Pararhizobium sp. A13: one gene and its partner. The protein of the gene in region 1 binds, or shares a complex with, the protein of each later gene. Links are inferred from orthologs where the notes say so. Each region holds a gene or a part of one and is shown on either strand. Other genes may lie near its edges.

Evidence for each region.
Region 2: the proteins of trxB (region 1) and trxA are in contact, whole or in part, in a crystal structure (PDB 1F6M), measured with the Escherichia coli proteins. The link is inferred for Pararhizobium sp. A13 from one-to-one orthologs.

The regions. Positions count from the first base shown.
Region 1 is NZ_CP149510.1:3,983,489-3,999,260, forward strand. Bases 7,089-9,933 are described here. They hold trxB (thioredoxin-disulfide reductase), read left to right. Parts: upstream 7,089-7,946; coding sequence 7,947-8,921; downstream 8,922-9,933. Other genes in these bases: WI754_RS19505 (glycosyltransferase family 2 protein), read right to left, coding at 7,089-7,721; WI754_RS19515 (LysR family transcriptional regulator VtlR), read left to right, coding at 9,035-9,931. In the rest of the region: WI754_RS19460 (MFS transporter), read right to left, coding at 1-284; WI754_RS19465 (hypothetical protein), read right to left, coding at 469-765; transcription elongation factor GreA, read left to right, coding at 1,016-1,492; WI754_RS19475 (glycosyltransferase family 4 protein), read left to right, coding at 1,681-2,751; WI754_RS19480 (glycosyltransferase), read right to left, coding at 2,949-3,971; WI754_RS19485 (glycosyltransferase family 2 protein), read right to left, coding at 3,979-4,803; WI754_RS19490 (FkbM family methyltransferase), read right to left, coding at 4,817-5,518; WI754_RS19495 (Lrp/AsnC family transcriptional regulator), read right to left, coding at 5,567-6,037; WI754_RS19500 (acyltransferase), read right to left, coding at 6,088-6,621; more of WI754_RS19505, read right to left, coding at 6,627-7,088; WI754_RS19520 (metalloregulator ArsR/SmtB family transcription factor), read left to right, coding at 10,562-10,855; WI754_RS19525 (alkene reductase), read left to right, coding at 10,925-12,049; WI754_RS19530 (N-acetyltransferase family protein), read left to right, coding at 12,372-12,875; WI754_RS19535 (lytic transglycosylase domain-containing protein), read left to right, coding at 12,949-13,890; WI754_RS19540 (NAD(P)H-binding protein), read right to left, coding at 13,895-14,929; WI754_RS19545 (LysR family transcriptional regulator), read left to right, coding at 15,019-15,772.
Region 2 is NZ_CP149510.1:1,010,640-1,026,538, reverse strand. The notes cover bases 12,928-15,899. They hold trxA (thioredoxin), read left to right. Parts: upstream 12,928-14,237; coding sequence 14,238-14,561; downstream 14,562-15,899. Other genes in these bases: WI754_RS04815 (folylpolyglutamate synthase/dihydrofolate synthase family protein), read right to left, coding at 14,623-15,899; addA (double-strand break repair helicase AddA), read left to right, coding at 12,928-14,150. Outside these bases: WI754_RS04860 (PTS sugar transporter subunit IIA), read left to right, coding at 1-342; WI754_RS04855 (HPr family phosphocarrier protein), read left to right, coding at 311-628; ahcY (adenosylhomocysteinase), read left to right, coding at 858-2,258; WI754_RS04845 (ATP-binding protein), read left to right, coding at 2,662-5,142; tRNA (adenosine(37)-N6)-threonylcarbamoyltransferase complex ATPase subunit type 1 TsaE, read left to right, coding at 5,142-6,632; WI754_RS04835 (nucleotidyltransferase family protein), read left to right, coding at 6,673-7,404; double-strand break repair protein AddB, read left to right, coding at 7,409-10,594; more of addA, read left to right, coding at 10,584-12,927. UniProt on the Escherichia coli protein: Participates in various redox reactions through the reversible oxidation of its active center dithiol to a disulfide and catalyzes dithiol-disulfide exchange reactions.

The DNA of each region.
Region 1 (15,772 bases):
ATGGTTGCAGACACAAGAAGCGTGGTTCGCGCTCCGAACCGCTGCTTCAGATTGGCGGCCGCCATGCCGCCAATGATGGCGAAGACGAGATAGAGGGTGAAAGCCCAGGACAGGAGAGCGGCGCCGCCGAGATCCTCGACAGCCGTCGGCAGCGCCGTCGAGATGAAGAATTCATTGAAGGCGAAGAGGGCCACGCCGAGGCAAAGCGTGATCGTCGATATCAAATAGCGCGGCCGCAGAAGTTCAGCCCATCCGGCTGAGAATTCAACAGGCGGAGCAGCCATCTGCTCTTCGATGTAAGGGATGTCATCGGTCGTCATGCTTCCGTCTCCAGCAAAGAAGCATGACTGTTACAACCTCAAGTGCAGTTGAGGTAAAGCTCTATTTGCGAGCGGCGGCAATTTTTTGCCGCTTGCGGGCGGACCGATCAATATCCGCCGATGATCGGCAGGATCTCGTGTCCTCGTTTCACGGCGCGATGTCCCTGCGCCGCTGCTCCTGGCTTTCGGTAGCCTGCGCGCGCGACAACCCCGCTTTGATGATCGATTGTGTCTCGTCGTCGGCGATCTGCTGGATCGCGAAGCCGTCATCGGGCTCGATGCCCGGATCCTCCTCGTGATCGGATACGGTTTCGCTATCCTCTGCGAGGCTCTCGAGGAACGCCCTACCCTCTGCGGTCGCGGCGATGAACGCCGTCAGCGCAATGAAGAGTTTTCGGTGCGCGTTGAGCCTGCCTTCAAGATGTTCCGGTGATGGGTGTGGCATGGTCCGATCCTTGTCTTGCAGAACCAACGATCATACCTCGATATTGTTCCCCCTTGGCCGGCTTCGCAGCAAGATATGCCTTTCCGGGCGTGCACCCTCCTCCGAATAATCTGGCTTTTTCACTCCGCTTTCTGCTATAAGCGTCGTTCAAATGTTTCTGACGGTTCCGGAGTTAACGCTCCGGTGACCGTTTTCTTTTGCGCCGAACCCGCCTTTTGAGGGCTCAGTGCGGACTATGAAGGACAGTGAAATGGTCGATAAAGTGCCGATGACTCAGAGCGGGTTCGTCAAGCTGCAGGAAGAGCTGCGCTGGCGTCAGCAGGAAGAGCGCCCGCGGATCATCGAAGCTATTTCCGAAGCGCGCGCCCATGGCGACCTTTCGGAAAATGCGGAGTATCATGCTGCCAAGGAAGCCCAGAGCCACAATGAAGGCCGCATCGGCGAACTCGAGGATTACGTCGCGCGCGCCGAAGTCATCGACCTGTCGAAGATGTCCGGCTCGAAGATCAAGTTCGGCGCGACCGTGAAGCTGGTCGACGAGGATACCGAAGAAAACAAGACCTACCAGATCGTCGGCGACCAGGAAGCCGACGTGAAGCAGGGCCGCATCTCCATTTCCTCGCCCATTGCCCGCGCGCTGATCGGCAAGGAAGTCGGCGATTCGATCGAAGTCGTCGCTCCCGGCGGCTCGAAAGCCTACGAAATCCTCGCGATCAACTGGGGCTGATCCCCGGCATATTGCACTGAAAGCCCGGACGGCCCGTAAAGCTGCCTTCCGGGCTTTTTCTGTTACTGCATTTTCCTTAAATCGGAATCGATTTAAGGAAAATTATGCAGCAGATCAAAGCGTTACAGCGTCCTTTGCGCGTCTGAAAGACGCGCGGCGCTGTAGCAGACGAACAAGGGCACGCAAGCGTGGAAGACATCAGCGCCGTCGAGATCATCGCACCGAATTTCAAGCGCCGCCTTTCCGGCGTCACCTCGACGATCATCCAGCTTGTTCCGATACAGCGCGCGCTCGGCCAGAAGGTGGCAACGCTCGGCCCCGGCTTGCCGGCTGATTTGCCGCATATCGGCTATTCCGCGTTGCTTCGGCTGTGGGGTCGGCCGAAAAACCGGGCGCTGCGGGTCTGGCATGCGCGCCGCAATGTCGAAATGCTGCCAGCGATCGTGCTGCGCGATATCCTGCGAATGAAGCTCAAGATCGTCTTCACCTCCGCCTCGCAGCGCAAACATTCGGGCTGGAGCAAGTTCCTGATCCGCCGGATGGACGCGGTGATCGCCACCAGCAACCGCACCGCCGCCTATCTCGAGGTCCCGAGCACAACGATCATGCACGGCATCGACACGCAGCGTTTTTTTCCCGGCAAGGACAAGGCCGCGGTGAAGGCCGTGCTCGGCCTGCCCGCTGACAAGAAGATCGCCGGCTGTTTCGGCCGGGTGCGCCATCAGAAGGGTACGGATCTCTTCGTCGACAGCATGATCGGCCTGCTGCCGCAACGGCCGGACTGGATCGCCATCGTTGCCGGTCGCGCCACGCCAACGCATGTTTCGTTCGAAAATGAGCTGAAGGAAAAGGTCAAGCGGGCCGGTCTCGCTGACCGCATCCTCTTCGTCGGCGAGCATACCAATATTCCGGATTGGTACCGGGCGCTCGACCTGTTCATCGCCCCGCAGCGCTGGGAAGGTTTCGGGCTGACGCCGCTTGAAGCGATGGCGACAAAGGTTCCCGTCGTGGCGGCCGATGTCGGCGCCTTCCCGGAATTGCTGGTGACCGGTGCGGAGGAAACCGGCATCCTCATTCCGGCAAACGCGCTGACGGAAATGTTGGAGGCCGCCGCCGTGTTCATGGACAATCCCGAACGGGCGCGGCTGGCCGGCGAACGCGGGCTCGCCCGCGCCACCGCGACGTTCAGCATTCAGGGCGAAGCGTCGAGTATCGGCGCCATCTACGAGGCGCTTCTGACCGATACGGTTTGCGGTTGATCGCCTCAAAACCTTCCTGCGCTGCCGGCCCGTCATCCGCCCTATTGGGAACCTTCCCCCCGTCAGACCGGGAGAAGGAACAAGCGGCAAACTCCGGGCAAATCCCCTCTCACCGCTTGTGGGGAGAGGGAGAGGGCTAGGGTGATGGGCATTGGCCATACCATAACGGGGCCATTCAACCGGAAACCGTAATAAATCTAAGGCTTGCGCTTGAACAGTTCGAGATAGGCGTTGGCGACCGCCTCCTCGGAAAACTGCCCCATCAGGGTCTCGTGGCCGCCCAAGGCGACGCGATCGGCGAGATGTCTGTCGTTGATCAATCGTTCGATCGCCCGGCTGAAACCCTCGGTATCGCCGATATCGACGAGAAGGCCGTTTTCACCGTCACGCATGAACCAGGTCGGTCCCTCCGAACGGCTGGAAACGACCGGCTTCTGCTGTGCCCAGGCTTCGAGAATGACGTTGCCGAGCGGCTCATGGCTCGACGGCATGACGAAGATATCGGCGGCCGCCACGTAAGGGCGCGTATCCTTCTGCCAGCCGAGGAACCGCACGCGGTCGGTGACGCCGAGATCGGCGGCGAGTTTGCGGACATTCTCCATCTCCTCGCCATCGCCGGCAAGCCAGAGATAGACGCCCGGCAGCTTCGCCACCGCTTCCGTCAGCAGCGCAAAACCCTTGCGCGGCACAAAGCGGCCCATCGACATGACGACCGGCGCGTTTTCCGGCGTATCGACGCTTTTGCGGTCGATCGGCTTGACCCGCTCGGTATTGGTGAAGTTGGATATCACCTCCACACCGCGCTTCCAGCCGATCCTGCGCACATGTTCGCCGATCCCCGGTGTGTTGCAGACGAGCACGTCGGTGTTCTTGAAATAGCTGAGATTGGTCGGGTAGTCGCCGAGCCGCGAGATCTTGATGCAGCCCTTGTAATTCGGCATCAGGCGGCTTGCCCGGGTTGCCCAGGAAAACAGCGCATCCGGCCTTTCGCGGCGCGCCAGGTGCTTGACTTTCAAAGGCAGCAGGATGCGGTCCGGCGACAGGTTGCGAAAATTACTTTCGATCAGCCGGGCATGCGGCTCGATGTCCTTGCGCCACAGGCGGTTCGGACGGATGACGGCGGTCTGCTCGACGCCGCGCCGGGCAAGCGCATTGACGAGGTGGACGAAGAAGCGCTCGGCGCCGCCGTCCTTGCCGAAGTGATAGTGCATAACCTTCATGCCGTCCTCATTTGCCGCGCCGTGCGCGCTCCATGTCGTCGAAATTCGGCCGGCGCTTGAGCGCATGCCGCTGGTAGATCTTTGCCGCCGTCAGAAAGGCGTACATGCCTCCGGTCGCCGCCTCGATGAAGCCGGGAAAACCGCAGCGCCAAAGGCCGTTGCGGAAATAGAGCCGCAGGAAATAGAGCGGCGGGCTGAGGATCATCTTGTAGGCGCGCGGCGGCTTGCCGGCCGTAAACTGCTGGTCGGCCTTCAGCGTCGAATATTTGTTTTCCTTGAGGATCTGTTCGTCGATAACAAGCGGCCGGTAGTGCAAGAGGCTTCCGGTCGCCGCCGCCTCGACCTTGCCGTCCGGCACGATGCCTTCGTGGACCTTTTGGGAAAGATCGTAGGCGCCCCTTCCCTTGCGGATCAGCCGCAGGTTCTTGCGCTCGCGCACCTTGTCCGGCGTATAGCCGTAGCCGATCAGATAGGGTCGACGGGCAACACGCCAACCGACTGTATCCTCCGGCGCCTCAAGAAGCGACGGGAGCAAAGCCTGCAAGGGTTGGTCCAGCCGCTCGTCGGCGTCGATGTTCAGGCACCACGGCTCTCCGCACTGGTCGAGTGCGAACTGCTTCTGTCCGGCATAGCCGCGCCAGGCTTCGAACAGGAAACGGATCGGCCAGCCCTTGTCGATATAGGACTGCACCAGCACCGCCGTGCCATCCGTGGAGCCGGAATCGACGATGACGATTTCCGCGCAGGCTCCCAGGCTTTCGATGCAATTGCCGAGATAGGCTTCCTCGTTCAGGCAGATGATGAATGCGGAAATCGGAAGCTTCGATGGCATGGAGGAGTGCCCTTCAGGCCGCGCGGCCGAAATGGGAGGTCTTGCGGTTATTGCTCAGCATGACGTAGCCGCGGCTCTTCAAGTTGGAAACCAGCGCCGCGATCGCATCCTCGCCGACGATGTGCGGGTGCAGTTCGACGATGATGTCGGCGACGTTTTTCAGGTCGACAGCCAGCAGCTGGATTTCGGCGCCCTCGACGTCCATGATCAATGCAGCAGGATCGTGCTTTGCAAGAACGTCGGAGAGAGCCTCGCTTTCGACCACGATCTGCTTGTCGTCGCGCTTGCGATCGTAGAGGCTGGAGGAGATGATATTGTCACTCTTGAAGAAGGCGATCGGTGCGCCGTCGATGGTGACTGCGCGCATGGTAAGGTTCGGCGTCATGCCGTTCAGGCCGAAATTCCGCCGGATTGTCTGCTCGAGATCGGGATTGGCCTCATAGCAGAAGACATTGGCTTCGCCGCAGATGCGGGCGGCAACCAGGCTGACGAAGCCGATGCCGGTGCCGATTTCAAGCGTGCGCATGCCGGGTTTCAGAATCTTGCCGATCAGGTCGCGCTCGGTGTCTTCGTAGACTTCGCGAAAGATCAGTTCCCGGACGTTTTCAGGAATATGACCGACGGTCGTGTCGATCGCAACTCCGCCCAGCCGGACGGTGCGCACGTTGAACATATACCGGAAGCTCTTGCGCAGCGATCGCAGCAGTCTTTTCAAAACACCTGATCCTATCGTGATAACCGGAGACACCCACACGGAAGCGACCTAGATCTCTATGAGAGCAACATCCTTGACCTGCCGGATGGTCAGCATCGTGCGCACGGTATCCACATTCTCCGTGGCCGTTAGCTCCTCAATAACGAAATCCTGAAACGCTGCAAGGTTTTCGGCCACGCACTGCAGGAGAAAATCGGATTCGCCCGAGACCATCCAGGCCTCGCGCACCAGCGGCCAATTGGCCGTCTGCTTGGCAAAGGCCTTGAGATTGGCATCCGACTGGTGCTTGAGGCCGACCATGCAGAAGGCAACCAAGTCATAGCCGAGTGCCGGAGCATTCAGCAGCGCGCGATAGCCGCGGATGATGCCGGCCTCCTCCAGCTTGCGCACACGCCGCAGACACGGCGGCGCCGATATGCCGACCCGCTCAGCCAGCTCGACATTGGTCATCCGGCCGTCGTTCTGAAGCTCGCGCAGAATCTTCATATCGATTGCATCAAGTTCGACGCGCATCACCATGGTTGAGCTTCCCGTTTCTGTTCGATCGGCCGCTTGCGGGCCGCTTCCTGTTATTGCCCGCGGTACTTCAAAAGCCGCGCCGGGCTGCCAACGTAAATTCCATAGGGTTCGGTCTTGCCTTTGACCACGGCGTTTGCACCGATGACGCAGCCTTTGGCGATATGCGAGCCGCCCAAGATCTTCGCGCCGGCACCGATCCAGACATCGTCCTCGATCACGATGGGCTTGGCGACGACACCCTGCATCGTAATGGCTTGGGAGACGTCGTCATAACGGTGATCGAAGGAAACGATGACGACATGGGCGGCGATGCGGACATCATTGCCGATCCTTATGCCGCCGAGACCATAAAGGATACTATAGGGATTGATCGACACGTTCGAACCGATTTCGACCGTGCCCTTCTGCGCGTCGATGAAGCCGCCTCTATGGATCTTGAACCGGTCGCCGATCACCACCCGCCCGCGGTAGGCATCGATGATGGCGCCCTGCTTGATCCGGGCCTTGCGGCCGACACGCAGATATCCGGGCAGCACAAGCCCGCGAAGGAGACAGTAATAATGCGAAAGCGATCCGATGCGCACGGCCGCTAAACCTCCGCACGAGGGTCGGCAGACCAGACCGAGTGCATGAAGCCGCGCTCGATCAACTGTTCCGGCGATGAATATTTCAGCGTATTTTCATAGACGAAATCGAGTTCGCCGCTGGCGGCCACCGTGTCGAGGACGCGCTGATACTCGCGCGCGCCGCCGAAATACTGCTTGTCTTCCACGGCCTGACGGGTTTTCTCGTGATAATCGGCAAAGAACTTGAAATGCAGCAGCACACCGGAGATCGGCGAGAAATTGCGGTCGAAGGGCAGCGGCTGATGGATGCTGACGCCGAAGCTGCAATCGTCGTCCCAGTACATCAGCGGATATTTCATCATCTCGGCTTCGGCCGCAAACTTGCGCCGCCGCGGACCGCCGGCAAGGCTGAGGAAACGCTTGGTCTTCTCGATGACGTAGCCGCTGCCGTCAACGCAATCGGCAACGTCCCAGGGCATGGCATCCGTCGAACCGTCGAAGGCAAAGGCGCTCACCTTTCCGCCGGGATACATGTCGATCATCGGCGCTGCGAACCGGCGTACGCCGAGGCTTTCTAGCCGGGCGATCAACTCCGGCAGCGGCCGTTCGAAACAGCGATCGTAGACGAGGTACTCATCGGCGTCGATGTTGAGATACCAGCGGTTCTTGCCGTAGCGGGCAAACAGGGCTTCGCGCCACAGCTTGCCGCGCCTTGCCTCGCGATAGCGCACACCCGAGGTCCAGACGTCGACGTCGGGCTCGGCGCAGAGCAACTCGCGCGTACCATCCGTCGATTGATCGTCGACGCAGATGAAGCGGGTCACGCCCAGCCGGCGATAGTGCGCAAGCAGCGAGCGCATGAACTTGAGATCGTTATGTGCCAGGAAAAGCAGCGGAACATCCGCGCTCCGCAACGGCCGGAAGGTGGCCGGCGACAAAAGCGACAGCGGCACCGCTTCGGTTTTGCTCTTTCGCCGGGATGCGACACGACGGCTGTCGAGCCAGGTCCCGAACCGGTGAAAGAGCGTGCGGCCGTAGTCGAAATCGCCGGGATTGCGAAACGGATATGGGGATTGCCGCTTGTTCACTGCCAGTTCTGTCCGATCGGCCGTTGTCATAAGTCTTTCCGGTAACACGTATTAGGATTAAAAAACGAGAGCGTCTGTGCATGCCATGCACAAAAACCTCGCCAAACCGGGGCAACCGGGCAACACATCTGTGTGTATCAACGGCACTGCCCTTGAAACAGGGCCGCGGGAATCCCTAGACTAAGAGGCAATTTCTCACCATATGACGAAGTCGGGGCGAAACTATACCGTCCCTGCGATCGAAGGACCCGGCTCATGACTGCCCGACACACCAAAGTTCTCATCATCGGCTCAGGCCCGGCTGGTTACACCGCCGCCATCTATTCGGCGCGCGCAATGCTCAATCCGGTTCTGATCGCCGGCATGGAACAGGGTGGCCAGTTGATGATCACCACCGATGTCGAGAACTATCCGGGTTATGCCGATCCAGTCCAGGGGCCGTGGATGATGGAGCAGATGCTGAAGCAGGCCCAACATGTCGGCGCCGAGATCGTCAATGATCTCGTCACCAGCGTCGATGTCTCGGTGCGGCCGTTCAAGCTCGCGACCGACAGCGGCACCGACTGGACGGCCGACGTCCTGATCATCGCCACCGGCGCCAAGGCCAAATGGCTCGGCATCGAGAGCGAGGCCACCTTCCAGGGTTTCGGCGTTTCGGCCTGCGCCACCTGCGACGGCTTCTTCTATCGCAACAAGGACGTGATCGTCGTCGGCGGGGGCAACTCGGCCGTCGAGGAGGCGCTCTATCTTGCAAACCTTGCCAAGACCGTGACGATCATTCACCGGCGCGACAGCTTCCGCTCGGAAAAAATCCTGCAGGAACGGCTTTTCGCCAAGGAAAACATCAAGGTGATCTGGGATCACGAGGTTGTCGAATATCTCGGCAGCCCGGCCAAGCCACCGATGCCGGCTTCGGTCAACGGCGTCAAGCTGCGCAACACCCGTACCGGCGAGACGAGCGAAATGCCCATCGACGGCGTCTTCGTCGCGATCGGCCATGCGCCGGCGGTCGAGCTCTTCAAGGACAAGCTGCGCCTGAAGCCGAACGGCTATCTTTGGACGGCCGCCGATTCGACCGCCACTGACGTGCCCGGCGTCTACGCGGCCGGCGACGTGACGGACGACATCTATCGCCAGGCGGTCACGGCCGCCGGAATGGGCTGCATGGCGGCGCTCGAAGCGGAAAAATATCTGGCGGGCCATATGCCCGTCGCAATTGCGGCCGAATAGAAGCCGCAAACAATTGGAGCGGGAATCCTCGCTCCTGAGTGGGAACAGACAATCAGCTCTCTGGCGGGAAACAACGAGGCCGTTTTCCGCCACGAGCCTTTATGGGGGGCTCCATGCCGCTAGACTGGGACAAACTGCGCATTTTCCATGCGGCGGCGGAAGCGGGATCTTTCACCCATGCGGCCGACAAGCTGCATCTCTCCCAATCGGCCATCAGCCGCCAGGTGAGCTCGCTCGAGCAGGATGTCGGCATCAAGCTGTTCCATCGCCATGCCCGCGGCCTGATCCTCACCGAACAGGGCGAAATCCTCTATCGCACCGCCCACGAAGTGCTGATGAAGCTCGAAAGCGTCAAGGTCCAGCTGACCGAGACCACCGACAAGCCGAGCGGCAAGCTGCGCATCACCACCACCGTCGGTCTCGGCCAAGGCTGGCTCACCGACAAGGTGCAGGAATTCCTGTCGCTCTATCCGGAAATGCAGGTGCAGCTGATCCTCGACAACGAGGAGCTGGACGTCAACATGCGCCATGCCGACTGCGCCATCCGGCTGCGCCAGCCACAGCAATCGGACCTCATCCAGCGCAAGCTCTTCACCGTGCATATGCATGTCTATGCCGCGCCGTCCTACATCAACAAATACGGCGAGCCGCAGTCGATCGACGATCTCGACAATCACCGCATCATCACCTTCGGCGAGCCTGCGCCGAACTACCTGCTCGACGTCAACTGGCTGGAGATCGCCGGGCGCGACTCGGACAATCCCCGCCCCTCGCATCTGCAGATCAACAGCCAGACCTCGATCAAGCGCGCCTGCCTGCTCGGCATCGGCATCGCCATGATGCCCGACTATATCGTCGGCCGCGATCCCGGCCTCATTCAACTGCCGATCGGCGCCGACATTCCGTCCTTCGACACCTATTTCTGCTATCCGGACGAGATGAAGAACGCGGCAAAGCTGAAAGTCTTCCGCGATTTCATTGTCGCAAAGGCGCGCAACTGGAATTTCTAGAGCCGCCTTCGCAGTTGCACAAAAAATGTTCTCTACATTCCTTCTAGACAAACTACTGTTTTAACTCGTTTTTTGCCAGCGCCTTAATAACCTCAACGGCATAAGCGATTTAAATCGCTTGAAAAATTAGCAGGGCTGCGTCCGGCACATGGCTGTCATGCATATTAAATGATTGAAGTTCGCCCAAAAAACCATCATATCGACTGCAGCTGATGCAGTTTGGTGGCTTTTTTCCTCCCAGTGCCACCGCAGCAGCTGTTCCCCTCTGGAGGTTTAATTACCTTCATAACTATAAAGGGCCCAAGTTTTCTTGTGGCCCTCTTTTTTTGCCTTGATTTCAGGCACATCCCTAAAGTTGCAATTTTTCCTCGGCGCTGCGGGTTGAAATCCGGAAACCACTTTCCCATATCCAATCCAGCTGATGCAGATGGTGGTCTTTTTTCCTCCCAGTGCCACCGCAGCAGCTGTTCCCCTCTGGAGGTTTTTGACCTTCACACCTAAAGGGCCCGGTTTCTCCAGTGGCCCTCTTTTTTTGCCCAGAATTTCCCCTTCACAGAGTCGTGACTTGAATATCGGAAAATTCCGATCTACATATCGGAATATCGAGATTTAGCGATACAGAGCCGATCGATGGACAGGGACGAAATCCTGAAAGCACTGGCACATCCCAAACGGATCGACATGCTGGGCTGGATGAAGGAACCGGAAGCGCATTTTTCCGACCAGCATCATCCGCTGGACATGGGCATCTGCGCCAGCCAGTTCGAGCGCTGCGGTCTTTCGCAGTCGACCGTCTCCGGCCATCTGGCGATCCTGCAGCGCGCAGGTCTCGTGACCACCAAACGCGTTGGCCAGTGGATTTTCTACAAACGGAACGAGGAGACCATCCAGGCGTTCCTGAAAGACATTGGCAACACGCTCTGACGGCGATCCGCCCGCCAGCCCTTATCCTCCCAGGATGACTAACCCCGCAACAAACGAAAAGGACTTCCCATGACTTCCCTCTTCGACCCGATCAAGATCGGCAACATCGAGCTTGCTAACCGCATCGTGATGGCGCCGCTGACGCGCAACCGCTCCCCGGGCGCCGTTCCGAACACGCTGAACGTCACCTACTACGAACAGCGCGCCACCGCCGGCCTCTTGATCACCGAAGCGACTGCGATCACCCATCAGGGCCAGGGTTATGCCGACGTCCCCGGCCTCTACAGCAAGGAAGCACTGGACGGGTGGAGGCAAGTAACTACCGCGGTGCACAAGGCTGGCGGCAAGATCGTCGTGCAGATGTGGCATGTCGGCCGGATCTCCCACACCTCGCTGCAGCCGAACGGCGGCAAGCCGGTGTCGGCCTCGGCCATCCAGGCAAAATCGAAGACCTATCTGATCAACGAAGACGGCACGGGCACGTTCGCCGAGACCTCCGAGCCCCGCGCGCTCGAGCTCGCCGAAATTCCGGGCATCCTCGAAGACTACCGCAAGGCGGCCCGTGCGGCCATCGAAGCCGGTTTCGACGGCGTCGAGATCCATGCGGCCAATGGCTACCTCATAGACCAGTTCCTGCGTTCCGGCTCGAACGTGCGCACCGACCAGTATGGCGGACCGATCGAGAACCGTGCCCGCTTCCTGTTCGAAGTTGTCGACGTCATTGCCAAGGAAATCGGCGAAGGCCGCACCGGCATCCGCATTTCGCCGGTGACGCCCGCCAATGACTCGTCCGATCCGGACGCGCAGACGCTCTTCACCTACGTCGTTGAAGGTCTCGCGAAATACAAACTCGCCTATATCCACATCATCGAAGGTGCGACCGGCGGCCCGCGCGATTTCCAGCAGGGTGACAAGCCGTTCGACTACAAGGCGTTGTGCCAGGCCTATGAAAAGGCGGGCGGCGAAGCCGCATGGATGACCAACAACGGCTACGACCGCGAACTCGCCATTGAGGCCGTCGAGCAGGGCAAGACCGACCTCGTCGCCTTCGGCAAGCCGTTCATCGCCAATCCGGACCTGGTGCAGCGCCTGAAGGACAAAGCGCCGCTCAACACGCCGGACCAGGCTACCTTCTACGGCGGCGGCGCCAAGGGCTATACGGACTATCCGCTGCTTGAACAAAAGGTCGCGTGAGCCTTCACCCTCCCCTTGAGGGGGAGGGTCTGCACGCAGTGCCGGGGTGGGGTGACCCACGGTGCTCACCTCACGATCACCCCCACCCGCCGCCTCGCTGCGACCTCCCCCCTCAAGGGGGAGGTGGGAACGCCCTCGCCGAGCGTTCCACGGCATGATTCATCGAGGATGGCTGTGATGCGGGCCGATCCCGCATGTCGCCGAAATTGCGGCGGCGGAACTCGCCAATTGCGCCTGGGCAGTCGGCAATTCGGCATGATTTACCGGCTGTACAACGCTGTCATCCCGGCCTAGAGCTTCGGCAAACTGCTGGAGAAACCTGATGCACCTGCGCGACGCCGAAGACGCCGATCTGCCCGCAATCCGAGACATCTACAACGATGCCGTGCTGAACACGACGGCGATCTGGAACGACACGCAGGTGGACCTGGAAAACCGCGCCACTTGGCTGGCCGCGCGCCGGCGGCTTGGGTATCCGGTACTGGTGGCGGTCGCCGACGATGGCACGATCGCGGGCTATGCCTCCTTCGGCGACTGGCGGGCCTTCGACGGCTATCGTCACACGGTCGAGCATTCGGTCTATGTCGAGAAGAACCAGCGCGGCGGCGGCATTGGCAAAATGCTGATGCTGGCCCTGATCGACCGCGCAGCCGCCTGCGGCAAACATGTGATGGTCGCCGGCATCGAGGCGAACAACGAAGCCTCGATCCGGCTGCACGAGAAACTCGGCTTCGAGATCACCGGCCAGATGAAGGAGGTCGGCACCAAGTTCGGCCGGTGGCTGGACCTGACCTTCATGCAACTGACGTTGCCGGACCACAGATAGACCATCTCCCGATTCTGCCGCATCGGTGCTATCAAGGGCCGTCGAGATGTTTGGCGGACGGGTCCCTGAGCGGATGAGGCACAAAAGACGGCGGCATGATCGGGCGAGGCTTGCGGCACCATTAACCGCAATCTTCAGCATCGTCACGATCTCAAGCCCGCCCGTCGCCTTTGCCCAATCGGAATGGCGCTCGCCACCCTGCGTTTACTCCGCGACAACAGCAGATACAACGCTCTGCGTTCGCGCCCACAGCTATAACCGCGACATCTGCACCGCGCTTGGGCATTTCGCCAAGACGAATGCCTTGCCGCCCGATTTCTTCGCGCGGCTGATCTGGAAGGAAAGCCTGTTCCTGCCGGATGCCGTCAGCCCGAAGGGGGCCGAGGGCATCGCGCAATTCATCCCCTCGACGGCGAAGCTGCGCGGTCTTTCCAACAGCTTCGATGCCCTGGAAGCCCTGGGGAAATCGGCCGAATATCTCGATGACCTGCGCGACCGCTTCGGCAATCTCGGCCTTGCCGCCGCCGCCTACAATGCCGGTGAAAGCGGGCTGGAGACATTTCTGCGCACCGGCAACCTGCCTCATGAGACGCGTGCCTATGTGCTCGCCATCACCGCCCATCCGGTGGAGGAATGGAAGGACAATCCGCCGGCGACGCTCGATCTCAGGCTCGACAAGGACAAGCCGTTCTACGACGCCTGCACCGCCCTTGCCGACAAGCGCCGCCTCAAGGAAGTGGTGTTCGAGGAAGAAGGCACCTGGGCGCCCTGGGGCGCGCAACTTTCGGCACATTTCCAGAAATCCGTGGCCCAGCGGCTGTTCCTCGCCACGATCAAGCGCATGCCATCGCCGCTCAATGCGGAAAAGCCGCTGATCCTACGGGAGCGCAACCGGGCCTTCGGCAACCGGCTGCGCTATGCGGCCCGCATCGGTCGCGAGACAAGACGCGAGGCCGATGCGGTCTGCTCCGAAATCCGCAAGGGCGGCGGCGCCTGCATCGTGTTCAAGAACTGAGGCCTTACCCGGCCGCTTCAACAGACCCTGGCTTGCGCGGCGCCGGCAAAACCCGCTGCTGGACCAGCTGCTCCGGCGGCAGGGAGCCGAGCGCCGCAAGAGTCGCGCGGACCGCCTCGTCGATGGGGGTCCATGGCTCGGCGCCGATCACAGCGACCAGCCGGTCGTTCGGCATGCGCAACGGCTCCTGCCAGACATAGCGCATCTCCCGCAGTTCCTTCAACAAGGGCACGAAGGGCGCGAGGAACGGCATCGCCCACCACGGAAAGGCCCTGACCTTGAGGCGCGGATTGCCGGTGGCGCGGCGGATGGCAGCGACCATCTTCGTGCCATCGTCGTCCCAGAAACCCTGCATGTGATAGACCGCAAAGGCGGGCAGCGTTTCGCGGCGATCGACCAGCCGCGCCATCGTTTCGGCGACATCCGGCAGATAGGCCCATTGATGGCCGATGCCCTTCCTGCCGGGGTAGGTGACGGAGGTGATCGGCTTGCCGGCGGTGATGAGCCCCTGCGAGAACCAGCTGTTAGCCGCAACCGGGCCGAAGAAATCCCCGGCCCTGACCACGATCACGCGGACGCCGTCCTCTGACGCAGCCTGCAGGCGCCGCTCCATCAAGGCGCGGATCTTGCCCTTGGCCGTCACCGGGTTCTGCGGTGACTTTTCGTGCAGCAGCGGGAACGCGTCGGGGCCGAAATTGTAGATGGTGCCCGGCAGAAGCACCGTCGCGCCGGTGACCCTCGCGGCCGCAATCGTACTGTCGATCATCGGCAGCACCAGCGTACCCCAGTTGCGGTAACCGGGCGGGTTGACGGCATGGACGATGAGGCTTGCGCCCTCTGCAGCAGCGAGCACATCGGCGGCATCCATCGCATCGCCCTGCACCCATTCGAAGTCCGGGCTCCTTACCGCGGCCTTGGCTGCATCGCGATTGAGGGCGCGTATCGTCCAGCCGCGGGCCTTGAGGGTTCGGGCAACCGCACCGCCGATGCCGCCGGTGGCGCCGAGGATGAGGGCAATCGGTCTTGCTTTGCTGGTCATGTTTCGTCTCCTTGTCGATGAGACGATCCTGATCGCAAACGTGGCTAAACGGAATTGCCGAAATTTCTTTATCTGATATACAAAAAAGAATGAGCGAAATTGAACCCAGCTGGGACTTCTACCGCACCTTCCTGACCGTTCTGAAGGAAGGCTCGCTGTCGGCCGCCGCACGCGAACTGGGGCTGACGCAGCCGACCATCGGCCGGCATATCGACGCTCTCGAAGGCATCATCGGCTTCCAGCTGTTCATCCGCTCTCCGCAGGGACTGATCCCGACCGAGGCAGCACTCGACCTCAAGCCGCATGCCGAGCAACTCGCGGCCAACGCAGCGGCGCTGCTGCGGGCGGCGACCGGACAGGGAAAGACGGTGCGCGGCACCGTGCGCATCAGCGCCAGCGAGGTGATCGGCATCGAAGTGCTGCCGCCGATGCTTGCCCTACTCCACGATCGACACCCGGATCTTGTCATCGAGCTTTCCGTGTCGGATGCTGTGGAGGATCTCCTGCGCCAGGAGGCCGATATCGCCGTGCGCATGGTGGCGCCGGCACAGGACGCGCTGATCACCCGCCGGATCGGCGGTATTCCGCTCGGGCTCCACGCACACCGTCGCTACCTCGACCAGCACGGGACACCGGAGACGCTGGAGGATCTGCGAACGCATCGCGTCATCGGTTTCGATCGCGAAAGCGCCTTCGTGCGCGCCGTGCGCAAGCGCGTGCCGCTGCTCGATATCATGCGGCCGACGCTGAAATCGGACAGCAACCTCGCGCAGATGGCGATGATCCGCGCCGGCTGCGGCATCGGGGTATGCCAGGTGGAGCTTGCCAGGCGCGATCCGAACC
Region 2 (15,899 bases), 3.0 Mb from region 1 along the record:
GAGCATGTCGTTGGTCCCCAAAAGTCGATCGAGACTGTCTGCATCGGCCCCGAGGATGACATGGATCAACGCCGCCAGGATATTCTGGAAGCGGTTCTCTCGGCCGATGAAGGCAATGGCGTCATCATTCTGACGGATATGTTCGGCGGAACGCCGTCCAATCTGGCGATCTCCGTCATGCAGAGCGGCACCGTCGAGGTCATTGCCGGCGTCAACCTTCCCATGCTGATCAAGCTCGCCGGCGTCCGTGGCGAAAGCGACATGGACAAGGCACTCGTCGAAGCATCCGAAGCAGGCAGAAAGTATATCAATGTCGCAAGCCGTGTCCTCAGTGGCAAATAGCGAAGTGGCCACAGTGGCGCTTTCCCGCGAATTGCTGATCATCAACAAGCGAGGGCTGCATGCCCGCGCCTCCGCCAAGTTCGTCCAGACGGTGGAGGGCTACGACGCCGAGATCCATGTGTCGAAAGACGGCATGACCGTCGGCGGTACGTCGATCATGGGACTGATGATGCTTGCCGCCAGCACTGGCTGTTCCATCTCGGTCGTTGCCAGCGGCCGCCAGGCCCAGGAAGCCCTCGACGCCCTCGACGCGCTGGTGGCCGACAAGTTCGGCGAAGAGATCTGAGCTCTCTTCCGACCTCGAGACAAGCCTGTTTTCCGGTCAGGCCGGAACCGGGCAGTCTGGGGACATAAAGACATAAAGACTTCTTTATGTCCTGTTGCTCCTTTTCATGAATCCTGCTAGGTGAGAACAAACTTCTCGGCTCCTTGCCGAAGTTGCGAATTTCAGTGTGCCCTGCCCGGATCATAAACACATCAGGTCCCGGTGCATGGCCTCAAGCCCGGAGAGCTTCATGAGCACGACGAACGACTATCTCGTTGCGGATATCGGCCTTGCCGATTTCGGCCGCAAGGAAATCACCATTGCCGAGACCGAAATGCCGGGCCTGATGGCCTGCCGCGAGGAATTCGGCTCGAAGAAGCCACTGAAGGGTGCGCGTATCACCGGTTCGCTGCACATGACCATCCAGACGGCGGTGCTGATCGAAACGCTGGTCGCACTCGGCGCCGAAGTCCGCTGGGCATCCTGCAACATCTTCTCCACCCAGGACCATGCTGCAGCAGCAATCGCCGCCAGCGGCGTTCCGGTCTACGCCGTCAAGGGCGAGACGCTGGAGGACTACTGGACCTATACCGACAAGATCTTCCAATGGGCCGATGGCGGCGTCTCCAACATGATCCTCGATGATGGCGGCGACGCCACCATGTACATCCTGCTCGGCGCTCGCGCCGAAGCCGGCGAGGACGTGCTGTCGAACCCGACCTCGGAAGAAGAGGAAATCCTCGTCGCCCAGATCAAGAAGCGCCTTGCCGCCTCCCCGGGCTGGTTCACCAGGCAGCGCGACGCGATCAAGGGCGTGACCGAAGAAACCACCACCGGTGTCAATCGTCTGTACCAGCTGCATGCCAAGGGCCTCTTGCCCTTCCCGGCGATCAACGTCAACGATTCGGTCACCAAGTCGAAATTCGACAACAAGTATGGCTGCAAGGAATCGCTGGTCGACGGCATCCGCCGCGGCACCGACGTGATGATGGCCGGCAAGGTCGCCGTCGTCTGCGGTTATGGCGACGTTGGCAAGGGTTCGGCTGCCTCGCTGTCGGGCGCCGGCGCCCGCGTCAAGGTCACCGAAGTCGACCCGATCTGCGCCCTGCAGGCCGCCATGGACGGGTATGAAGTCGTGCAGCTCGAAGACGTCGTCTCGACCGCCGATATCTTCATCACCACGACCGGCAACAAGGACGTCATCCGCATGGACCACATGCGCGAGATGAAGGACATGGCGATCGTCGGCAATATCGGCCACTTCGACAACGAGATCCAGGTTTCGGCTCTGCGCAACCTGAAATGGACCAACGTCAAGCCGCAGGTCGATCTGATCGAGTTCCCCAAGGGCAACCGGATGATCCTTCTCTCGGAAGGCCGCCTGCTCAATCTCGGCAACGCCACCGGCCATCCGTCCTTCGTCATGTCGGCGTCCTTCACCAACCAGGTCTTGGCCCAGATCGAACTCTTCACCAAGGGTGAACAGTACGACAAGAAGGTCCACATCCTGCCCAAGCACCTCGACGAGAAGGTTGCCCGCCTTCACCTCGGCAAGCTCGGCGTCAAGCTAACGGAACTTTCGGAAGAACAGGCCAACTACATCGGCGTGAAGACGCAGGGTCCGTTCAAGGCTGAACACTACCGGTATTAATCCTTACCTGGATAATCCACAACATGTAGAGGCCGCGATCTTGACAGCAGATCGCGGCCTCTTTTTTTGCCTCGCCCTTTCCGACGATTCGCCGAAGGCGTATGTTTTTGGGACAATGATTCGTGACAAAGATGCGGTACAGACGCGTCGCGAATGGGATGTCTTGTCGTTTATGCGGCAAACAAACGGAGACATGCCGGACTGCAATCGAAATTGAACGAGGCCTGCCGTTGGCAGGATTCGATTTCGCACTACGTGGCGATTTGCAACCGGACTAAGGACCTTGCACGGGCTCCGCCGAAAGGTCGGGGCACGCTTCAAGGTATTGAATACACATGAGATCGTCCGTGATTCGGTTTTTCGGGTCATGGCATCCTATGTGATGCAAACGGGGAAGCATGCCATGGAAACAGGTCCTTCGAAACGCGCTGGCGGCCGGATTCCGTCCTTGCTGCGCCGGTTCATGGCGGGTTCTGCGCTTGCGATCTGCGCCTGCCCTGCCCTTGCGGCGGCCGAAGACATCTCCACGGCGAGCGTTTTCCACTCCTCCGAAGTCGTCACTTTTTCCGTCCTGATCGGGGTGATTTCGGCGGCAATGATTTCCGCCATCTGGCTGATCCGCCAGCGCGGCAATATCGAAACGGACAATCGCGAACTGAACGCCGCACTGGCCGACGCCAATCACAAGATTTCGCGTTTTCAGGCACTGATCGCCGACAAGAACCGCCGTATCGTCGTCTGGGAAGGCCTTTCGAACAAGCCGGAGTTCTTGGGACACCTGCCCGTCGAAACGGGCGCTCCGCAGGATGACCGCGACTTCCTCGCTTTCGGCCGCTGGATCAAATCCCAGTCTGCCTCCGAACTTGAAAAGGCCATCGAGCTTTTGCGCTCCAGCGCCCAGAGCTTCGATCTGATCGTTGAAACCACCCGCGGCGAAATCATCGAGACGCAGGGCCGTGTCTCCGGTGGCCGGGCTTTCGTCCGCTTCGTCGCGCTCAACAATCTGCGCGCCGAGCTTGCCGAGATGAAACTGGAGCGGGATCGCCTGCACGGATCGCTGTTGAGCCTTCAGACGGTGCTTGATGCGATCGATCTGCCGGTCTGGCAGCGCGGTGCCGACGGCGCGCTCCTTTGGGTCAACGAAGCCTATGCGGAGGCGGTCGAGGCCGCCGATCCGGGTGCTGCGGTGAAGGAAAACCGGGAGCTTCTGGCGACGGTGGCGCGCGAAAAGATCCGCGCGCTCAGCACCTATGATTCAGCTTATCGCGAAAAAGTCTCCACCGTCGTCCGGGGGAACCGGACATTCTTCGACGTGGTCGATGCCAGGAGCCCGGCCGGATCGGCAGGCATGGCGATCAACGTCTCGGATGTCGAGGCTGTTCGCGAAGAGCTGAACCGCACCCTGAAAAGCCACGCCGAGACGCTTGATCATCTGGCGACGCCCGTCGCCATCTTCGACGGTGGGCAGCGTCTGCAATTCTACAACCAGGCCTTCCAGCGGCTCTGGGATCTCGACATGGGCTTCCTCGAACGCAAGCCGGGCAATGGCGAGATTCTCGACCGACTGCGCGCTGCTGCGAAGCTGCCCGAACAATTGAACTGGAAACAGTGGAAGGAAAATGCGCTCGCCGTCTATCAGGCGCTCGACACGCAATCGGACCTCTGGCACCTGCCGAACGGCCAGACGCTGCGCGTTTTCGCAACGGCCCGTCCCCAAGGCGGCGCGACCTGGGTGTTCGAGAACCTGACGGAAAAGGTCGATCTCGAAACCCGCTACAATACCCTGGTGCAGGTTCAGGGCGAGACCATCGACCATCTGTCCGAAGGCGTCGCCGTGTTCGGGCCGGACGGGCGCATCAAGCTGTCCAACCCAGCCTTCCGCGCGCTCTGGGGCGTCACGGAGGCGGAAGCCAAGCCTGGCACGCACATCCGCGCCATCGAGCAGGTCTGCGCGCCGTCCTACGACCAGCCGGACGGTTGGAAGCGGTTCTCGCATCTCATTACCAGCTTCGACGACGAGCGGCCGTCCTGCCAGGGCATCCTCGAACTCCGCACCGGTCTCATTCTGGATTTTGCCGTCATCCCGCTGCCGAATGCGCAGACGATGCTGACCTTCGTCAACATCACCGATAGCGTGCGCGTCGAGCGGGCGCTGACCGAAAAGAACGAGGCGTTGCGGATGGCCGACCATCTGAAGAACGACTTCGTCCAGCACGTCTCCTACGAACTGCGTTCGCCGCTCACCAACATCATCGGTTTTGCCGATCTTTTGAAAACGCCCGCCTTCGGCGCACTGACCGAGCGGCAGGCGGAATATGTCGATCATATCTCCACCTCGTCCTCATTGCTGCTCACGATCGTCAACGACATTCTCGATCTCGCGACCGTCGATGCCGGCATCGTCGAGCTCGACCTGTCGGAAGTCAACCTGACCGACTTCCTCGACGAAGTCTCCCTTCAGATGGCCGATCGGCTGCAGGAAAGCGCCGTGACGCTGCAGATCGACACGCCCGACATGCTCGGCCTTTTCGTCGCCGACCACCAACGACTGAAGCAGATCCTCATCAAGCTCCTGACCAATGCCGCCAATTTCGCGCCCGACGGCAGCACCATCAGCCTGAGATGCCGCCGCGACGGCAGCGATTTCGTCTTCAGCGTCAGCGACAACGGCCCCGGCATCCCGCAGGACGTTCTCGATACCGTGTTCAACCGGTTCGAAAGCCATGGGACACACGGCGGCGCCGGTCTTGGCCTCTCCATCGTCGAAAGTTTCGTCAGCCTGCACCATGGCACGGTGTCGATCCGCAGCCATGAAGGCGAGGGAACGGAAGTGACCTGCCGCATCCCCTCGGGTGATCTTCCGAAATTCGCAGCGGCGGAATGATGCAGGACATCGCAATTTTCCTGAAAGACGAGGCCGCGACCATTCAGCTCGGCGAAGACCTGGCGCTGGCCTTGAAGCCCGGCGACTGCCTGGCGCTCTCCGGCGATCTCGGCGCCGGCAAATCGACGCTCGCCCGCGCCTTCCTGCGCGCCATGGCCGACGACGAGGCGCTCGAGGTGCCGAGCCCGACCTTCACCCTGGTGCAAAGCTACGACCTGCGCATTCCTGTTTCGCATTTCGACCTCTACCGGCTGGCAGATGTGTCCGAACTGGACGAACTCGGCCTCGACGAAGCGCTCTCGGACGGTATCTGCCTGGTGGAATGGCCGGAAAACGCGCTCTCGGCGCTGCCGAAAACCCGACTGACCGCGACCTTTTCCCACCTCGATGACGGCCGCCGCGTCACCATATCCGGCGATACGGTGGCCTTGGCGCGGATCAAGCGCAGCCTTGCGATCCGTTCCTTCCTGCAACACGGCGGATATGGAGAGGCAAAGCGCCGGCATCTGAGCGGCGATGCGTCGGCACGCGCCTATGAGCGGATTTTGATCGCGGGGCAACCGGTGCGAATCCTGATGGATTCGGCCCGCCACAAGGCCGGGCCGATCCTGCAGGATGGCAAATACTACCAGCAGCTCGCCCATCTTGCCGAAGACGTCATTCCGTTCGTTGCAATTGCCAGCGACATTCGGGACAAGGGATTTTGCGCGCCCGAGGTTTACGAAAGAGATCTCGACGCAGGCATCCTTCTGATCGAAAATCTCGGCAGCGAGGGTATCCTCGATGCGGATGGACAGCCGGTCGCCGAACGTTATCTAGAAAGTGTTCGCGTGCTCGCGCATCTGCACGCGCAGCCGGTAACACGCGACATACCCCTGTCCGATACCATTACGCACCACATACCCGATTTCGATCGTACGGCAATGAAGATCGAAGCCAGCCTGCTGATCGACTGGTATCTTCCGTGGAAGCGCGGCGAGAAGGCCTCCGACGCCGAGCGTGCCGCGTATTTCTCGGTCTGGGATAGACTGGTCGATCTTCTCGCCACGTCGGAAAAGAAACTACTGTTACGGGATTTCCATTCGCCGAACATCATCTGGCGCGCTAAGAACTCCGGCTTCGACCGTGTCGGCATCATCGATTTCCAGGACGCGATGATCGGCCCGACAGCCTATGACGTGGCATCCATCACACAGGATGCGCGGGTGACGATCGAGCCGGACCTCTGCGGCGAGATGCTCTCGCTCTACTGCACTGAACGCCACGCTCTCGGCGGTTTCGACGAGGCAGCGTTCCGGCGCGACTGGCATCTGATGTCGGCGCAGCGCAACTGCAAGCTCGCCGGCATCTGGGTCCGGCTGATGCAGCGCGACGGCAAGCCCTTCTACATGAAGCACATGCCGCGGACATTCTCCTATCTTCACGTGGCGCTCGAACATGAAGCGCTCGCGCCCTTGCGTGATTGGTGCATAAAGGCTGGAATCCTTTAAAACCGAATCAGCGGTCAGGACTTCAGTGGATTACGTGCCTATGTCCATCAAGAATGCCATGGTGCTCGCGGCGGGGCTTGGCACCCGGCTGCGGCCCATCACCGATACCATGCCGAAACCCCTGGTGCGCATCGCCGGGAAGCCGATGATCGATTACGTACTCGACGCGATCGAAGGTGCCGGCATCGAGACGGCGGCGGTCAACGTCCACCATTTCGCCGACCAGATGGAGGCGCATCTGAAGGACAGGCACCGGCCGAGAATCGTCATCTCCGACGAGCGGGATGCGTTGATGAGTTCCGGTGGTGGTCTTGCCAAGGGATTGAAACTGCTCGATGGCGGTCCGGTCCTCGTCATGAACGCCGATCTCTTCTGGATCGGCGAAAAGCCGGACGCACCGTCAAATCTTGAGCGGCTTGCTTCCTTCTTTGACCCTGAAACGATGGACATGGCTCTGCTCTGTGTCCGCAACGAGGATACGACCGGCCACAACGGCAAGCTGGATTTCGCGCTTGATCCGCAGGGCCGGCTCTCGCGTTACAGGGAGGGCATGGAAAACCCCGTCGTCTATGCGGGCGCGATCGCCATGCACAGCAGGCTCTTTGCCGACGCCCCGGAAGGACCTTTCAACCTCAACATCTATTTCGACAAGGCGATTGCCAGAAACAGGCTTTTCGGCATCCTTCTCGAAGGTCACTGGCTGACCGTGGGCACGCCGGAAGCAGTCGGCGAGGCCGAAGAGGCGATCAGACGCTTCCAGACGGGAGCATGAGGACATGGCGGAAACCGTTTCCAACGTTTTCACCATTCCCCCTGGCCTTCCCTTCCTGAAGACGCTGGTCGAAAAGCTGTGCTCCGGCGAATTGGTGCCCGGTTTTCGCTATGCGGAAGCCGATCCGCTGGCCCTTGCCGGCATCACGATCTTCGTGCCGACCCGCCGCTCGGCGCGCGTCTTGCGCTCGGAACTGGTCGATAGCCTCGGCGGCCGCTCTGCCATCCTGCCAATGATCCGGGCGTTGGGGGAAACCGACGACGACAGCGGCTTCTTCGACGCGGAAATCCCGGCGATCCTCGATCTGGCGCCGCCTTTGACGAACACCGCCCGGCTGATCGAGCTTGGCCGCCTCATCCTCGCCTGGCGAAACCAGCTTCCGAAGGCCGTGGTCGATGTGCACGCGGAAAGCCCGCTGATAGCTCCCGCAAGCCCCGCCGACGCGATCTGGCTCGCCCGCAATCTCTCCGAGATCATCGACGCGATGGAAACCGAAGAGCTGGATTGGGAGGCGCTCGACAAACTCGACGACGCCGACCATGCGCTGTGGTGGCAGCTAACGCTCGAATTCCTCAAGATCGCCCGCACCTACTGGCCGCAGCGACTGGAGGAGCTCAAGCAATCCTCGCCCGCCCGCCACCGCAACGCCATCCTCGAAGCCGAGAGGCAGCGTATCGCCGACGGAAAAGTCACCGGACCGATCATTATCGCCGGGTCGACCGGCTCTATCCCCGCGACGGCCAGTCTGATCGCCGCGGTGCAAAAACTGCCGAATGGCACCATCGTGCTGCCCGGTCTCGACCGGACGATGGGCAATGCGGAGTGGATGATGATCGCGCCGGAAACGGCCAAGCTGGCCGGTGATCCGGCAAGCCGCAGCCATCCGCAATACGGCTTCTTCCGCTTGCTGAACCGCATGGGCATCGACCGCCGCGATGTCATGCCGCTCGGCACAGCGGACGCTGACCTCGATTATCGCGCGGAGATCATGTCCCATGCCCTCCTGCCGGTTCAGGCAACGAGCGGCTGGACAGCCCTTCGCGGCGCCGTCGATCAGGCCCAGCTTACGGACGCCTTTAAGGATGCCGCGCTGATCGAGACGGCCAATGAACGCGAGGAGGCGACGGCGATCGCTATCGCCCTTCGGCTCGCTCTGCACGGCAGCGAGGAAAGCCAGGCCGCACTGATCACGCCCGACCGAGACCTTGCCCGCCGGGTGGCGGCCGAACTCCTGCGGTTTGGCATCGAGGCCGACGATTCGGCCGGTACACCGCTTTCGGCGACCGGCCCCGGCAGCCTGACGCGGCTGCTTCTCGAGGCCGCTCTGCGGCCCGGCGATCCGGTTTCGATCACCGCCCTGTTGAAGCATCCGCTGGCGCGATTCGGCCTACCCACGGATGTCATGAACACAACGGCAGAGACGCTGGAACTGATGGCGCTGCGCGGCGGCACCGGCAGCGCCGATATTTCCGAACTGGTGGTTCTTCTCGACGAGGCGCTCCAGCGCGAAGGAAACAAAAGACATCTGCCGGAATGGCGCAGCCGGATCGACGAGGCGGCGATCGAGCGGGCCCGCGATCTTGCCCGGCGCATTGCCGCCGCTGTAGAACCGCTGGCTGGAACGCTGGTGCGCCATCACAGAACCGGCCGGGGTCTGACCGCGGCCTTGACGCTTGCCGAATGGGCAGAAAAAACCGGCGCAGCGCTCGAAGCGGCCACCGTCGACGAACGCGGCAGTCTTGCCGGTCTCTGGTCGGGTGAAGCCGGCGAAGCCCTGGCGACCCTTTTTCGCTCCGTCATCGACACCGACGGCCAGATGACCGCCGACGGACCCCAATGGAGCGACATCATGGAGGCGCTATCGGCGAGCGAGGCGATAAAGCCGCGTTCCATGCGCCATCCCCGCGTGTTTATCTTCGGCGCACTGGAATCCCGTCTGCAAAGCGTCGATCTCGTCGTTCTCGGCGGCATGAACGAAGGCACCTGGCCCGGGCAGACCGCCAATGATCCTTTCCTGTCGCGCACCATGAAAACGTCCATCGGCCTGGAGCCGCCGGAGCGGCGCATCGGCCAGCTGGCCCATGATTTCCAGATGGCTTGCGGCACCCGCAAGCTCATCCTGACACGAGCGATGCGCAAGGGTGCCACGCCGACCGTCGCCTCGCGCTGGTTGCAACGGCTTCTCGCCGTCGGCGGCCGCGATTTCGCGGCAAGGCTTCGCGAGAACGGCAGGGATTATCATCATTGGGCGGGCATGCTCGACCAGGGCGTTACGCAACCACTGGCGACCCGCCCGGAGCCGAAACCTTCGCCGGAGCTGCAGCCGCGCAGCTATTCCTTCAGCGAGGTCGCCCGCCTGCGACGCGATCCCTATGCTGTCTATGCCAAGCGAATCCTGCGCCTGCAGCCGATCGATCCCTTCAACCGCGATCCGGGTGCGGCCGAGCGCGGCACGCTCTATCACAAGATCGTCGAACGCTTCGTCCGCGCCGATCTCGATCCCGCGTCACCGGACGCGGCGCAGGAAATGAGCCGGCTGATCAACGAGGCCTTCGACGAACAAGCGCTGCCCGCCCATATCGACGTCGTCTGGCGACCGCGCTTTGCCGCCGTTGGCAAGGCCTTCATCGAGTGGGAAATCGCTCGCCACGCCGATATCCGGAAATCCTACACCGAGCTTTATGCCTCGATGGAGATCGGCGTCGAGGACATCAAGCTGACCGGCATTGCCGACCGTATCGACATTCTCGGCGACGGCAGCGCCGTGATCGTCGATTACAAGACCGGCTCCAGCCCGTCGGTCAACGAGGCGCGTGCGCTGCTTGATCCGCAACTGGCGCTCGAAGCCGCCGCGCTCAAGGCGGGCGCTTTCAAGCACGCGGGATCACGGCATCCGCAGTCGCTGGTCTATGTCCGCCTGAAACCCGGCGAACGATTTAAGCCTGAGGAAGTCAACAACGAACACGCCAAAACGCGCGCCAACGTCGAGACCAAATCCGCCGAGCAACTGGCCGGGGAATCGCTCAAGGAACTGGCGGGGCTCCTCACCGCCCTGATGAACGGCAAACACGGCTTTGCCTCACGCGTGATTGTGCAGAAAGAGCGCGATTACGGCGGCGAGTATGATCATCTTGCCCGCGTTGCCGAATGGGCGACGGCGGAAGGCGAGGAGGATGCCAATGAGGGATGACGATTTCGGCCCTCTCGAGCCTTCGCCTCAAGGGTGGCTCGACTGGACGTCCTCCAAGCAGGCGCTTGCTTCCGATCCCGCCCGCTCGGCCTGGGTGTCGGCCAACGCCGGCTCGGGCAAGACGCATGTGCTGACGCAGCGCGTTATCCGGCTACTCTTATCCGGATGCCGGCCGTCTGCCATTCTCTGCCTGACCTATACCAAGGCTGCCGCGTCGGAAATGTCCAACCGAGTCTTCGAGCGATTGGCCGAATGGGTGACGCTCGACGACGAGGCGCTGGATGACCGGATTGCGGCGATCGAGGGCGCGCGGCCGGATCTGCTGAAACGCCAGGAAGCGCGGCGCCTGTTTGCCCGGGCACTGGAAACGCCGGGCGGACTGAAGATCCAGACGATCCACGCCTTCTGCGAGGCGCTGCTGCACCAGTTTCCGCTCGAAGCCAACGTTGCCGGGCATTTCTCGGTACTGGACGACCGTGCTTCCGCAACGCTTCTTGCCGATGCCCGCCGCGCGCACCTCACGGCGACGGCAAGCGAGGATGACCGCGAACTGACGGAAGCCTTTGCGACCGTTCTCGATCTCGCCGACGATACCGGGCTCGAAAAGTTGCTGACGGCAATCGTCGCCAACCGCACCGCCATTCAGGCATTTCTGGAGGATGCCAATCTTAACGGTGGCATCGACCCGGCGCTTCGAACAGCGCTCGATCTCGGACCGGACGAAACGTCCGAGACAGCGATAGCCGGATTCTGGCCATTGAAGGGTCTAAACGGCGCAACGCTTGAGCGCTACATCGGCATCGCGCTTTCGGACGGCGGGGCGAAGGTTGCGGAATTCGCCGACGGTCTTCGCGCCGTCGCCAAGCTCGCCGATCCCTTGCAACGCTTCAACATGCTGCGGGACTTGTTCTACACCCAGAACGGCAAGATCAAGGCCGATTCGGTCTTCATCTCGAAACCGGTCCGCGACAAGGCACCAGATCTGGAGTCTCTTGTCCTCGCCGCCCGCGATCACATCGCCGCCTCCATGGATCGTCTTAACCTCGTCGCCGTGTTCGAGGCGACGAAAGCGGCACTCACCCTCGCTGACCGGCTGAACGGCGATTACGAGGACATCAAGAAAAGCCGCAGCCAGCTCGATTTCGACGACCTGATCAACCGCACGGCGGCGCTGCTGTCGCGCGGCGATGTCAGCCGCTGGATCCACTACAAGCTCGATCAGGGCATCGACCACATTCTGGTCGACGAGGCGCAGGATACGAGCCCCGTGCAATGGACCATCATCCAGTCGCTGGCGGAGGATTTCTTCTCCGGCGAAACGGCGCGTGCTGGTAACCGTACGATGTTTGCCGTCGGCGACGAGAAGCAATCGATCTACTCCTTTCAGGGTGCCCGGCCCGAACGTTTTTCCGACGAGAGCATCGAGACGGAGCGGCGCGTCCGCGACAGTGGCAAGGCCTTCAGCCCGATCCGGCTGCAGCTCTCCTTCCGCTCGACCGAGGACGTTCTGTCGGCCGTCGATACTGTGTTCGAAAATCCGCTGCACGCGCGCGGGCTCAGCGCCCGGCAGGATGCGGTCGTGCATGCCTCCAACCGCATCGGTCACCCCGGTCTGGTCGAAGTGTGGGATGCGATCGCGCCGGCCGACAGCATTCAGGAGGATGACTGGACCGCTGCCTTCGACGCTACACCCGAGGATGCGCCGGCTAACATTCTTGCCCAACGTATCGCCGCCGTGCTCGCCGATTGGATCGGCAAGGAAACGGTGATCGAAAAAGGTATCAAGCGGCCGATGCAGCCGGGCGACGTCATCGTTCTCGTGCGCAAGCGCGATGCCTTCGTCAACGCTCTCACCCGAGCCTTGAAAACGCGCCGCAACATTCCGGTTGCCGGGGCCGACCGGCTTGTTCTCACCAACCACATCGCCGTGCAGGATCTGATGGCGCTTGGACGCTTCGTGCTCCTGCCGCAGGACGACCTTTCGCTCGCCGCCCTCCTCAAAAGCCCGCTGTTCAATCTGGGTGAGGACGACGTCAGGGATCTCGCGGTCTCCCGTCCGCTGTCGGTCAGCGTCTGGCAACGCCTGCAGGAATTCGGCGCCGACGAGGGCGCGCGCTACACAGGTGCCCTGCAAAAGCTGCAGCGATACAGGGCATTGTCGCGCACGCTGCCTGTCCATGATTTCTACGCCCGTATCCTCGGTCATGACGGCGGCCGCGCCGCTTTCCTCGGCCGGCTCGGAACCGAAGTCAGCGATATCCTCGATGAATTCCTGACCTTTGCGCTCGATCACGAGAAAAACGGGCTGCCCGGCCTGCAGGCCTTCATTTCCGGTCTCGAAATGGAAGCGCCGACGGTCAAGCGCGAGCAGGACAAGGAGCGCAACGAAGTGCGCATCATGACCGTGCATGCCGCCAAGGGGCTGGAGGCGCCGGTGGTGTTCCTGGTCGATGGCGGCGGCAAGGCTTTTAATTCGCAGCATGTCTCCGGCCTGCGCCTGATCCAGCCGGACAATCGCAACGCAGCACTGCCGCTTCCTGCCTGGCGGCCGCCGGGGGCGGCGTCCAACACATTGATCGACGCGGACACCGCTCGGCTGAAGACCGCCGCCGAAGAGGAATATCGCCGGCTTCTCTATGTCGGCATGACGCGTGCGGCAGACCGACTGATCGTCTGTGGTTATCAGGGCAAACGGGCCAATCCCGAAAGCTGGCATGCCATGGTCACGACAAGCCTGTCCGGGGACGAGTGCGGTCGCAGCACGCCCAAGACATTCACGGCGGGCAATCAGGAATGGACCGGCTATTCGTGGCAGGCTTCATCCGCCGCTCGCGACCTGGAGACGCAGGACGCTGTCAAGGAAGCTGCAGATGTCCGGCCAGTGGGCCTGCCCGCCTCCCTTCTGCAGCCCTTGCCGCCGCAACGGCACCTGCCGCGCCCGTTAAGCCCCTCCGGCGCGGGTGTCATCATTGACGAGGACGATGGAGCCGCCATCGTCGGTTCGGCGTTGTTCTCGCAAAAAGCCGGCGCCAACAGGTCTCTACTACGGGGTGCGATCCTGCACCGCTTCCTGCAGGTGTTGCCGTCGATCGCGCCCGAGGAACGGCACGCCGCCGCCGAGCGCTACCTGGCTCGCTCCGTGCCCCGCTGGTCGGCAAGCGAGCGGCAAGCGTTGACGGCTTCGGTGCTGAGCGTGATCGAGCATCCGGAACTCGCCGCACTGTTTTCCGAGACGAGCCGCGCGGAAGTGTCCGTGATGGGCACGTTGACGCTCGGGACGCGCGATTTCGCCGTTTCCGGCCGCATCGACCGGCTTGCAGTCTCCGGCAACACGGTCATTCTCGCCGATTTCAAGACCAACCGGGAAGTACCCGCTTCGCCGGAAGACGTACCCTTCGTCTACCGGGCGCAGCTGGCGATCTACCGCACTCTTCTCGCGCCGCTCTATCCCGACCACGCCTTTCGGTGCGCGCTGATCTACACCGAAGGCCCTGCGGTGCTGACTTTGCCGCGGGAGATGCTGGACAGGAGCCTTGTGGAGCTCTCGAAGAAGTGAGATACCGAATATTGAAAAAGATGCGTTCCGCTATCACATCTTGCCCAACCGTTCGAAGAACGCCGATTTCGAAACAAGGAGCAGCCTATGGCTACCGTAAAAGTCGATACCTCCAATTTTCAGGATGAAGTGCTGAATGCCGCCGAGCCGGTCATCGTAGATTTCTGGGCCGAATGGTGCGGCCCCTGCAAGATGATCGCCCCGAGCCTCGAAGAAATCTCCAACGAACTTGCCGGCAAGGTGAAGGTCGCCAAGGTCAACATCGACGAGAACCCGGAAATCGCTGCCCAGTACGGCGTGCGCTCCATTCCGACGCTCGCCATGTTCAAGGCCGGCGAAGTCTCCGACATCAAGGTCGGCGCTGCTCCGAAGACCGCGCTGTCGTCCTGGATTTCCAACGCAGCCGCTTAATTCCTGATTTTGGAACACAATTGAAAAAGCCCGGGAGACCGGGCTTTTTTGTTGATCGTGATCACTGGGGCGGGGTGCCGTTATCGGCAAGCACGTCGCCAACCAGATAGAGCGACCCACCGATCAGGATGCGCGGCGATGCCGGATCGTTCGAAAACATCTCTGTGATGGTCGCCAGCGCTTCGGCCACCGTCTCGAGCGGTGTTGCCTCGAAGCCGGCCACGCCTGCGTCGTCGGCGAGTGCCACCGCGTCGATCCCGGCATCCGAGCCGCGGATCGGCACGGTAAAGACCTGTTCGGCCAGCCCCTTGAAGGCCTTGAAATAACCGACCGGATCCTTGGTGTTGATCATCCCGATGATCAGGAACAGCGGACGAGGGTCGCGTTCCTCGAGATTGGCCATGGTTTCGGCGATGACTTGTCCCGCGCCCGGATTGTGTCCGCCATCGACCCAGATTTCCGCGCGCTTCGGCGCAAGCGAAACGAGCTTGCCGTCGGTCAGGCGCTGGAGCCGACCCGGCCATTCGACAGTCGTCAGTCCCGTTTCGATCGCCCCCTCGGTCAGATCGAAACCGGCAGCCTTGACGGCGCGGATAGCGGCGGCAGCATTGGCGTGCTGGTGGCGGCCCGGCAGGCGTGGCAGTGGCAGGTCCGCAAGTCCGAACTCGTCCTGATAGATCAACCGGCCGAATTCCTCATGCGCCATGAAATCCTGTCCATAGACGGAGACCGGGCATTTCAGGCGCTCGGCCGTCGACACCAGCAGGTCGCGCGCGGTGTCTTCCTCCTGATGGCCGATCACCACCGGGCAACCGCGCTTCATGATACCGGCCTTCTCCGCGGCGATCAGTTCGACCCGGTCGCCGAGATAGGCCTGGTGGTCGAGCGAGATCGGCATGATGACGGAAACGGCAGGCGTCTTGATGACATTGGTCGCATCGAAGCGGCCGCCGAGGCCGACCTCGATGATCGCCACATCTGCCGGATGTTCGGCAAAGAGCAGGAAGGTGACGGCCGTCAGGATTTCGAAAACGGTGATCTTCTGCCCGCCGTTCGCCTCTGCCACGCGGCGGACCGCGTCCGCCAGGACGGCGTCGCTGACCAGCGCGCCGCGCCCGCCCTTTTTGCCGATGCGGTAGCGTTCGTGCCAGTTGACGAGGTGCGGCGACGTATGCACATGGACGCTGAGACCGGCGGCTTCCAGGATGCCCCGCGAAAAGGCGGTGACGGAGCCCTTGCCGTTGGTGCCGGCGACATGGATGATCGGCGGCAGCCTGTCCTGCGGATTGCCGAGCGTGTCGAGCAGCCGCGTGATCCTGTCGAGCGACAGATCGAAGC